One region of the Streptomyces sp. NPDC059649 genome, then DNA from elsewhere that is predicted to be linked to it. Evidence: riboswitches for the same ligand, from Rfam matches in the RefSeq annotation. Region 1 holds a riboswitch; each other region holds the start of a gene.
What was found. Region 1 has a riboswitch for thiamine pyrophosphate ahead of ACFV1J_RS29185 (thiamine ABC transporter substrate binding subunit). Riboswitches for the same ligand answer to the same signal wherever they lie in the genome.
Positions count from the first base shown of each region.

Region 2: another riboswitch for thiamine pyrophosphate. It lies ahead of thiO (glycine oxidase ThiO); the one in region 1 lies ahead of ACFV1J_RS29185 (thiamine ABC transporter substrate binding subunit).
Region 3: another riboswitch for thiamine pyrophosphate. It lies ahead of thiC (phosphomethylpyrimidine synthase ThiC); the one in region 1 lies ahead of ACFV1J_RS29185 (thiamine ABC transporter substrate binding subunit).

Region 1 is NZ_JBHWDV010000036.1:43,988-47,257, reverse strand. It holds gene rlmN (23S rRNA (adenine(2503)-C(2))-methyltransferase RlmN) at 1-899, shown strand, start outside; TPP riboswitch at 933-1,053, shown strand; gene ACFV1J_RS29185 (thiamine ABC transporter substrate binding subunit) at 1,156-2,232, shown strand; gene ACFV1J_RS29180 (ABC transporter permease) at 2,208-3,270, shown strand, end outside.
Region 2 is NZ_JBHWDV010000080.1:824-4,093, reverse strand. It holds gene ACFV1J_RS37915 (NAD(P)/FAD-dependent oxidoreductase) at 33-1,313, opposite strand; TPP riboswitch at 1,470-1,581, shown strand; gene thiO (glycine oxidase ThiO) at 1,579-2,790, shown strand; gene thiS (sulfur carrier protein ThiS) at 2,787-3,008, shown strand; gene ACFV1J_RS37900 (thiazole synthase) at 3,014-3,270, shown strand, end outside.
Region 3 is NZ_JBHWDV010000003.1:233,159-236,428, forward strand. It holds gene thiC (phosphomethylpyrimidine synthase ThiC) at 1-1,270, opposite strand, end outside; TPP riboswitch at 1,264-1,420, opposite strand; gene ACFV1J_RS06875 (YibE/F family protein) at 1,516-3,237, shown strand.

The DNA.
Region 1 (3,270 bases):
GCGAGAAGCTGGCGAGCGAGCTGCTGCCGGACCTGATGACGGTCGTGCGGCACATCTCGTGCGACGACGACACCACCCGCAAGACGCTGTGGAAGCTGCACGACGGCACGCTCGTCGAGTCGGTCCTGATGCGGTACCCGGACCGGGTCACCATGTGCATCTCCTCGCAGGCCGGGTGCGGGATGAACTGCCCGTTCTGTGCGACCGGCCAGGCCGGGCTGGACCGTAATCTCTCGACGGCGGAGATCGTGCACCAGATCGTCGACGGGATGCGGGCGCTGCGCGACGGTGAGGTGCCGGGCGGCCCGGCGCGGCTGTCCAACATCGTCTTCATGGGCATGGGCGAGCCCCTGGCCAACTACAAGCGCGTGGTCGGCGCCATCCGCCGGCTGACCGACCCGGAGCCCGACGGACTGGGCCTGTCCCAGCGCGGCATCACCGTCTCCACGGTCGGCCTGGTGCCGGCGATGCTGCGGTTCGCCGACGAGGGCTTCAAATGCCGGCTCGCCGTCTCGCTGCACGCCCCGGACGACGAGCTGCGCGACACGCTCGTCCCCGTCAACACGCGCTGGAAGGTCCGCGAGGTGCTGGACGCGGCGTGGGAGTACGCCGAGAAGTCCGGCCGCCGGATCTCCATCGAGTACGCCCTGATCCGCGACATCAACGACCAGGCATGGCGCGGTGACCTCCTCGGACGGCTGCTCAAGGGCAAGCGGGTCCATGTGAACCTCATTCCGCTCAACCCGACCCCCGGGTCGAAGTGGACCGCCTCCCGCCCGGAGGACGAGCGGGCGTTCGTCCAGGCCATCGAGGCGCACGGGGTTCCGGTGACCGTCCGGGACACCCGCGGCCAGGAGATCGACGGAGCCTGCGGGCAGCTCGCCGCCTCGGAGCGCTGACCGCCCGCTGGTACTGTGTGATCGAACAAATGCACATTCCGACAGGGGAGCGCCACAGCGCTGAGAGTGCGGAAGCGTCGTAGACATACGGTGCCCGCAGACCCTTGAACCTCGCCCGGGTCATTCCGGGTAGGAAGTTCGGTCGTCACTCATGCTGTTGCGCCCCGCCCGGCGTCCCCTCCGTACGTCCCCGACGTCGAGAGCCGCGGACACCGGGCGGGGCCGCGTCTCTTCCTGGCCAGCCAGGAGGAAATCAGTGAGCACCACCAGCAGGATCACCGCGACAGCGCTCGCCGCCGCGGTCGGCATGACCACGCTTGCCGCGTGCGGCAGCTCGGGCGGCGGGAGCGCGGACGCCAAGACCGTCACGCTCGTCAGCCATGACTCGTTCTATGTCTCCAAGTCCGTCCTGGCCGCCTTCGAGAAGGAGAGCGGCTATAAGGTCAAGCAGGTCAAGGGTGGGGACGCCGGCAAGGCCGTCAACCAGGCGATCCTGTCCAAGGACAACCCCCAGGGCGATGTCTTCTTTGGTATCGACAACACTCTCCTTTCGCGAGGACTGAACGAGGGACTGTTCACCCCCTACAAGGCCAAGGGCCTGGAGAACGTCCCGGCCGCCCTGCAGCTCGACAAGGGCCGGCACCGTGTCACCCCGCTCGACTACGGCGACATCTGCGTCAACTACGACCGCGCCTACTTCACCAAGCACAAGATCGCGCCGCCGACCACCCTCGACGACCTGATCAAGCCGCAGTACAAGAACCTGCTCGTCACGGAGAACTCCGCCACCTCCTCTCCGGGGCTCGGCTTCCAGCTCGCCACCATCGCCAAGTACGGAAACAGCGGCTGGCAGAACTACTGGAAGAAGCTCAAGGCCAACGGCGTCGAGGTCGTCGACGGCTGGGAGCAGGCGTACAACGACCGCTTCTCGGGCTCCGCCGCAGGTGCCGGCAAGGGCGACAAGCCGCTGGTCGTCTCCTACGCCTCCAGCCCGCCGGCCGAGGTGCTCGGCAAGAAGCCCGCTCCCAAGGAGGCCCCGACCGGGGTGGCGACCGGCACCTGCTTCCGGCAGATCGAATTCGGTGGTCTGCTCAAGGGCGCGAAGAACGAGAAGGGCGGCAAGGCGCTCCTGGACTTCCTGCTGAGCAAGAAGTTCCAGGAGGACGAACCGCTGCAGATGTTCGTCAACCCGGCGCGCAAGGACGCCAAGGTGCCCGAGCTGTTCACCAAGTACGGCACCAAGATCGACAAGCCGACGACGCTGCCGCCGGAGACGATCACCAAGAACCGTGAACAGTGGATCAAGCAGTGGTCCTCGCTCGTTCTGAAGTAGTCCACACCCCGCGGCGCGCGCGCCCCGCGCGGGGAACGGCGGTGCGGCTCGGCCTGATGGCGGTGCCGCTCGCCTTCTTCGCGCTGTTCTTCGCCTATCCGGTGGCCGCCATCGTCGGACGAGGGCTGAAGGACGGCGGACAGTGGCAGCTCGGCCGGCTGGGAGCCGTGCTGACCGACCCGGACATCGTCCACGTGCTGTGGTTCACCGTCTGGCAGGCAGCGGCCTCCACCGGCCTGACGCTGCTGATCGCGCTGCCCGGCGCCTACGTCTTCGCCCGCTTCGACTTCCCCGGCAAACAGCTGCTGCGTGCGGTGGTTGCGGTGCCGTTCGTGCTGCCGACCGTCGTCGTCGGCTCGGCCTTCCTGGCCCTCGTCGGCCGTGGAGGGCTGCTGGACGAACTGTCGGGCCTGCGCCTGGACACCTCGGTGTGGGCGATTCTGCTCGCCCACATCTTCTTCAACTACGCGGTGGTCGTACGGACCGTCGGCGGGCTCTGGGCGCAACTCGATCCGCGTCAGGAAGAGGCCGCGCGGGTACTGGGCGCCGGGCGATTCGCGGCCTGGCGCAGGGTGACGCTGCCCGCACTGGGTCCGGCCGTCGCGGCGGCCGCACTGATGGTCTTCCTCTTCACCTTCACCTCCTTCGGCGTCGTACAGATCCTGGGCGGCCCCACCTTCTCGACGCTGGAGGTGGAGATCTACCGGCAGACCGCGGACTTCCTGGACCTGCCGACAGCCGCGGTCCTGACCATGATCCAGTTCGCGGCCGTACTGGGCGTCCTCGCGCTGCACGCCTGGACGGTGCGCCGACGGGAGACCGCACTCCGGCTGGTGGACGCCTCGCAGACCGCCCGTTGCCCGCGCGGTGCCGGCCAATGGGCCCTGCTGTGGGGCAACCTCCTGGTCATCACCGTGCTGCTCGTCGTCCCCCTGGTCGTGCTCGTCGAGCGGTCGTTCGCCGGCCCCGACGGCTACGGGACGATCTTCTACGACTCCTTGCGCTCGACTGCGTCCGCCGACAGCACGTTCGCCGTCG
Region 2 (3,270 bases), on a different contig from region 1:
CGCCGCCCCCGATGTCTCCGGCACCCGCCGGTTCACCGCGCCGCGGCCTTCAACGGCACCGCCGCGTTCGCCGCCCGCTCCCGGTCCAGGGCCACGCCCCGCTCGATGAGCTTGCGCCCCTGGGCGAGGTCCCGCGGGCGCCCGACGGCGAGCAGCGCGACCAGCCGGCCCGCCGGGCTCCCGGACGGTGCCTCGCCCGGCCCCCCGGCCCCGCGCAGCCAGAGCACCGACCAGGCGGCGCCGGACGGATCGCCGCGCCACACCAGCTCGTCGGAGTCCACGTGGTGGCCCACGTACTGCACGAACCGGCCGAACTGCTCGGACCAGAAGTACGGGACGGGGTCGTAGATCAGCCCCTCCGATCCGGCGCGGGCGATGTTCTCGGCGACCGTGCGGGGGCCCTGGAGGGCGTTGTCCCAGTGGTGGACCAGCAGACGGGTGCCGTAACGGGTGGAGGGGAAGGAGGCGCAGTCGCCGACCGCGTACACATCGGGCGCCGAGGCGCGCAGCTGTTCGTCGGCGAGCACGGAGCCGTCCTCGGCGGAGACCTCGACGCCCGAGCCAGCCAGCCAGGCGGTGGCGGGGCGGGCGCCGATCCCGACGACCACCGCGTCGGCGGGCAGCACCGTGCCGTCGGCGAGGGTGACCGCCCCGGAGGTGACGGAGGCGACCCGGGCACCGAGCCGCAGCTCGGCGCCGGCGTCCGCGTACCAGCCGGTCATGTGGGCGGCGACCTCGGGCGGCAGCGCGCCGGCCAGCGGGCGGTCGGCGGCCTCGACGACGGTGACCGCGCAGCCCGCCTCGCGGGCCGCGGTCGCGAATTCGGCGCCGATCCAGCCGGCCCCGACGACCACGATCTCGTGCTGGGCGGCGAGCACCGGCCGCAGCCGTTCGGCGTCGTCGAGGGTGCGCAGCAGATGGACGCCGGGCAGCCCCTCGCTGCCGGGCAGCGTGATCGGGTCGGCGCCGGTGGCGATCACCGCGTGGTCGTACGGCACCGGGCCCTCGGCCGTCTCGACCACGCGGTCCTCCGGGACCAGGGCGGTGACCCGGCGGCCGAGGTGGAGGTCGATGGCCAGCCCCGCGAAGTCGACGTCGAAGGCGGAGCCGTCGGCCTTGCCCAGCAGGACCGCCTTGGACAGCGGGGGGCGGTCGTAGGGCTGGTGCGGCTCGTCGCCGATCAGCGTGATCGTGCCGGGCCAGCCCTGTTCCCGCAGGGCGACCGCGGTCTGCACGCCCGCGATTCCGGCGCCGACGATCACCACGCGCGGCGGGTGGCCAGGGGCCTGGGAGGACTTGCTCTGCTCGCTCACCCGATCACTCTAGGACGGCCGGCGACGCGGCTCGCAGCAGCGCGCAAGGAGATCTCTGACACACCGTCACGGACCGTCGTCCGGGTCCCCCGGGGGCACCGCGCCGGGCCCGCGCTCCCTTACGGGCCGTTGCGGCCCCGTATTAGGGTGACGGGTACACGCACTCGCGGGAGCCCGGCGTACCGGGCTGAGAGGGAGGCTGGCCGGCCTCCGACCGTACGAACCTGATCCGGGTCATGCCGGCGAAGGGAGGGGCTGGACGCCCATGCATCCATCTGCCACACCACCCACAGGCCACCCCGATGTGCTCGTCATCGGGGGCGGCATCATCGGGCTGGTCACCGCCTGGCGGGCGGCCGGCCGCGGGCTGACCGTCGCGGTGGCCGATCCGGCGCCGGGCGGCGGCGCGGCGTACGTCGCGGCCGGAATGCTGGCCGCGGTCACCGAGCTCCACTACGGCGAGCAGACCCTGCTGGGCCTCAACCTCGCCTCGGCACGCCGCTATCCGCGGTTCATCGAGGAGCTGGAGGAGGCCGGCGGGCAGCCGACCGGCTACCGGCGGTGCGGCACCCTGGCCGTCGCCCTGGACGCCGACGACCGGGCCCATCTGCGCGAACTGCACGCCCTGCAGACCCGTTCGGGACTGGACTCCCAGTGGCTCACGGGCCGGGAGTGCCGCCGTCTGGAGCCGATGCTGGCTCCGGGCGTACGCGGCGGGCTGCGGGTGGACGGCGACCACCAGGTCGACCCGCGCCGGCTGGCCCACGCGCTGCTGGGGGCCTGTGAACGCGCCGGGGTGGTCTTCCACCGCACTCGCGCGGAGCGGTTGACGGTCGACGCCGGGCGGGCCACCGGGGCCCAACTCGCCGACGGGACACGGCTGTCGGCCGGCCAGACCGTACTGGCGGCGGGCAGCTACAGCGGCCGGCTGGCCGGGGTGCCCGAGGAGGTGCGGCCGCCGGTGCGGCCGGTCAAGGGCCAGGTGCTGCGGCTGCGGCTGCCGGACATGCCGGCCGGCTCCCCCGCCTTCCTGTCGCGCACCGTACGGGCCGTCGTCCGCGGCAACCCGCTCTATCTGGTGCCGCGGGAGAGCGGCGAGCTGGTCGTCGGCGCCACCAGCGAGGAGCTGGGCTGGGACACCACGGTCACCGCGGGCGGCGTCTACGAGCTGCTGCGGGACGCCCACGAGCTGGTCCCCGGCATCACCGAACTGCCACTCGTGGAGAGCTGCGCCGGGCTGCGGCCGGGCTCCCCCGACAACGCCCCGCTGCTCGGCCCGACCGGGCTGCCCGGTCTCCACCTGGCCACCGGCCATTTCCGCAACGGTGTGCTGCTGACGCCGGTCACCGGTGACGTGATGGCCGAACTGCTGGCCACCGGGAGCCTCCCCGACGAGGCCCGCCCCTTCAGCCCCGCGCGCTTCACCGCCGCCTCTGAGGCCACGCGCCCCCGCCTCCTCCAGGAGCAGCCCGTATGAGCACCTCCGCCCCCACCGTCTCGGTGTCCGTCAACGGCGAACCCCGCGAGATCCCCGGCGGACTCACCCTCGACCGGCTCGTCGCGACCCTGTCCTCGGCGCCGTCCGGGGTGGCCGCCGCGGTCAACGAGGTCGTGGTGCCGCGCACGCAGTGGCCCGCCACCCCGCTCGGCGACGGCGACCGCGTCGAGGTCCTCACCGCCGTCCAGGGAGGCTGACCGGCATGCCCGAACCCCATTTCTCCCCCGACACGCGCGTCACTCCGCCCACCGACGCCGACCCCCTGACCATCGCCGGCACCACCTTCACCTCCCGCCTGATCATGGGCACCGGCGGCGCGCCCAGCCTCGACGTCCTGGAGCGGGCGCTGCTCGCCTCCGGTACGGAGCTGACCACGGTCGCGATGCGGCGGCTGGACCCGACCGTGCAGGGCTCGGTGCTGTCCGTCCTGAACCGGCACGGGATCCGGGTGCTGCCCAA
Region 3 (3,270 bases), on a different contig from region 1:
GGCCGAGCGTGTAGAACGGGGCCTCCTCGCAGATCTCCTGCTGGAGGTCGATGTTCTCCTTGATCTTGTGCATCGGGACGTGTCCCGGGCCCTCGATCATCGTCTGTACGCCGTGCCGCTTGGCGATGGTGTTCAGCTCGCCCAGCGTCTTCAGCTCCGCGAACTGCGCCTCGTCGTTGGCGTCCGCGATGGAGCCGGGGCGCAGGCCGTCACCGAGCGAATAGGTCACGTCGTACGAGGCGAGGATCTCGCAGAGCTCCTCGAAGTGCGTGTAGAGGAAGGACTCCTTGTGGTGCGCCAGGCACCACGCGGCCATGATCGAGCCACCGCGGGAGACGATGCCGGTCTTGCGGCGGGCGGTGAGCGGGACGTACCGGAGCAGCACACCGGCGTGCACCGTCATGTAGTCCACGCCCTGTTCGGCCTGCTCGATGACGGTGTCCTTGTAGATCTCCCAGGTCAGCTCCTCCGCCTTGCCGTCGACCTTCTCCAGCGCCTGGTAGAGCGGGACGGTGCCGATCGGGACGGGGGAGTTGCGCAGCACCCACTCGCGGGTGGTGTGGATGTTGCGGCCGGTGGAGAGGTCCATGACCGTGTCGGCACCCCAGCGCGTCGCCCAGGTCATCTTCTCCACCTCCTCCTCGATGGAGGAAGTGACCGCCGAATTACCGATGTTGGCGTTCACCTTCACCAGGAAGTTCTTGCCGATGATCATCGGCTCGATCTCCGGGTGGTTGACGTTGGCCGGCAGCACCGCCCGCCCCGCCGCGATTTCGTCGCGTACGAACTCGGGGCTCACGTTCTCGCGGAGGGCGACGTACTCCATCTCCGCGGTGATCTCGCCGCGCCGCGCGTAGGCGAGCTGGGTGACCGCGGCGCCGTTACGGCCGCGGCGCGGCTGGCGCGGGCGGCCGGGGAAGACCGCGTCGAGGTTCTTGAGTCCGCCGCGCGGCGAGGTGTGCTTGAGGCCGTCGTCCTCCGGCCGCATGGGCCGTCCCGCGTACTCCTCGGTGTCGCCGCGAGCGATGATCCAGTTCTCCCGCAGCGGCGCCAGGCCCCGGCGGACGTCGGTTTCGATGTTCGGGTCGGTATATGGCCCTGACGTGTCGTAGAGCGTCACGTCCTTGCCGTTGGTGAGGTGCACTCGCCGGACCGGTACCCGCAGGTCCGGGCGCGATCCGGAGACATAGCCCTTGTGCCAGCCGATCTCCTTCGGCTCGCCGCTGGCACTGCTTCCGCTTTCGGGCGTGCGTGCATCCTGCAGAGTCATAAGACCCAACTCCCTACGCCGGCATTACCCGGTAACAGGTTCGGCGGTCGACGCAGCGGTATCCGTCCGCCGGTGTTTCACGTGAAACACCGCTGGGACGAAGGTCAGCGCCCTCTCAGCCCGGTGCTCCGAGCTCCCGCGATTGCAAAGGTGGCACCACGGTAGCGGCCGATGCCGCGGAGTGAACAGGGGGCCCGTCGGAACGGGGTGCCGACAGCAGCCCGACGTCTTGCAATGATCGGGCGGTGAGCACTCACGAGCCGCACCCTCAGTCCGATCCGCGATCCGGCGCACAGCCCCATCCGCAACTCGGTCCGCAGCCGGGTCCGCAATTCGGCGCGCAGTCGGGGCCGCGGTCGGCTCCACAGTCGAGTCCGCAGTCGGGGCCGCAGTCGGGTCCGTACGAGCCTGGGGGCGGGGATGGGCAGGCGCACGGCCATGGTTACGGGCAGGGGCAGGGGCAGGGGCATCGGCAGAGCCATGGCAGCGGCAATGGTCACAGCCTCAGCCATGGCCACGGGCATGCGCACGGGTCGCACAGCCATGGGCATGGGCATGGGCCGGCCGCGCCTGTCTCCCGGCATCTGCGCAAGGTGATCGCGGCGGTGCTGATTCCGTTCGCGGCCGCGGTGACGGTCGGCCTGTTCGTACTATGGCCGGGCGGCGCGCCACCACACAAACCGTCCGGGGTGGGCTTCGACCAACCCACCGAACGGGCCCGCGTGATCAAAGTGGCGGAGGTGAACTGTGCGGATGTGCATGCCGAACAGCAGCCCCAACCGCCCTCCCCGACCGGGCAGCAGCCGACCGGGGAAGCGGCCAAGGGAAAGCCCTGCCAGCAGGCGACGATCAAGGTCACCACGGGCGAGAACGCCGGACGCACCTTCCAGACGGTGGTGACACCGGACGCCCTCCGGCACTACTCCACCGGCCAGGACGTCGTGGTGGCGTACTCCCCCAAGGCGCCGAAGGAACTCCAGTACTCGGTCAGCGATGTCGACCGGTCCGTACCGATGTGGATACTGGCGGGCATCTTCGCCCTGGCGGTCGTCGTCGTGGGACGGCTGCGCGGGGTGCTGGCGCTGGTGGCACTGGCGGCCAGCTTCGTCGTCCTGACGCTGTTCATCCTGCCGGCGATCCTCCAGGGCTCCGATCCGCTGGTGGTGGCGGTGGTCGGGGGCAGCGCGATCATGCTGATCGCGCTGTACATGTGCCATGGCCTGACGGCCCGCACCTCGGTCGCGGTACTCGGCACGCTCGCGTCGCTGCTGCTGATCGGGCTGCTGGGGTCGGTGTTCATCAACTGGGCGCTGCTGACCGGTAATACGGACGACACCACGGGCCTGGTGCACGGCCTCTATCCGAACATCGAGATCCACGGACTGCTGCTGGCGGGCATCATCATCGGATCGCTGGGCGTCCTCGACGATGTGACGGTCACCCAGACCGCGGCGATCTGGGAACTGCGCGAGGCGGACCCGTCGGCCGGCTGGCGGAAGCTGTACGGCGCCGCGATGCGGATCGGCCGGGATCACATCGCGTCCGTCGTCAACACCCTCGTACTCGCCTACGCGGGCGCCGCCCTACCTTTGCTTTTGCTGTTTTCGATCGCACAGAGCAGCGTCAGCACGGTCGCCACGAGCGAGGTGGTGGCCGAAGAGATCGTCCGCACCCTGGTAGGCAGCATCGGCCTGGTGGCCTCGGTCCCCCTGACGACCCTCCTGGCAGCCCTCGTCGTCTCAGCCGACCGCAAGCAGCCCGTCACACGGGCGAGAGCAGCCTCACGGGACGTCCCGGGCACACGGGCGAGAGCAGCCTCCCCGGACGCCCCCGGGACGCCGGGTGCAGTGGCCCCACTGGACAGCTACGGGCCCCAGGGGACGGCCGCGACGCCAGGGCAAGCAGCAGCCACCACCCGCGCCAGCTCCGGCCATCGGGGCAGCCGCGGCAAGCGACGCAGGCGATGAGCCGACGCCCGGACCTCGGGAGGGTCGGGGCGG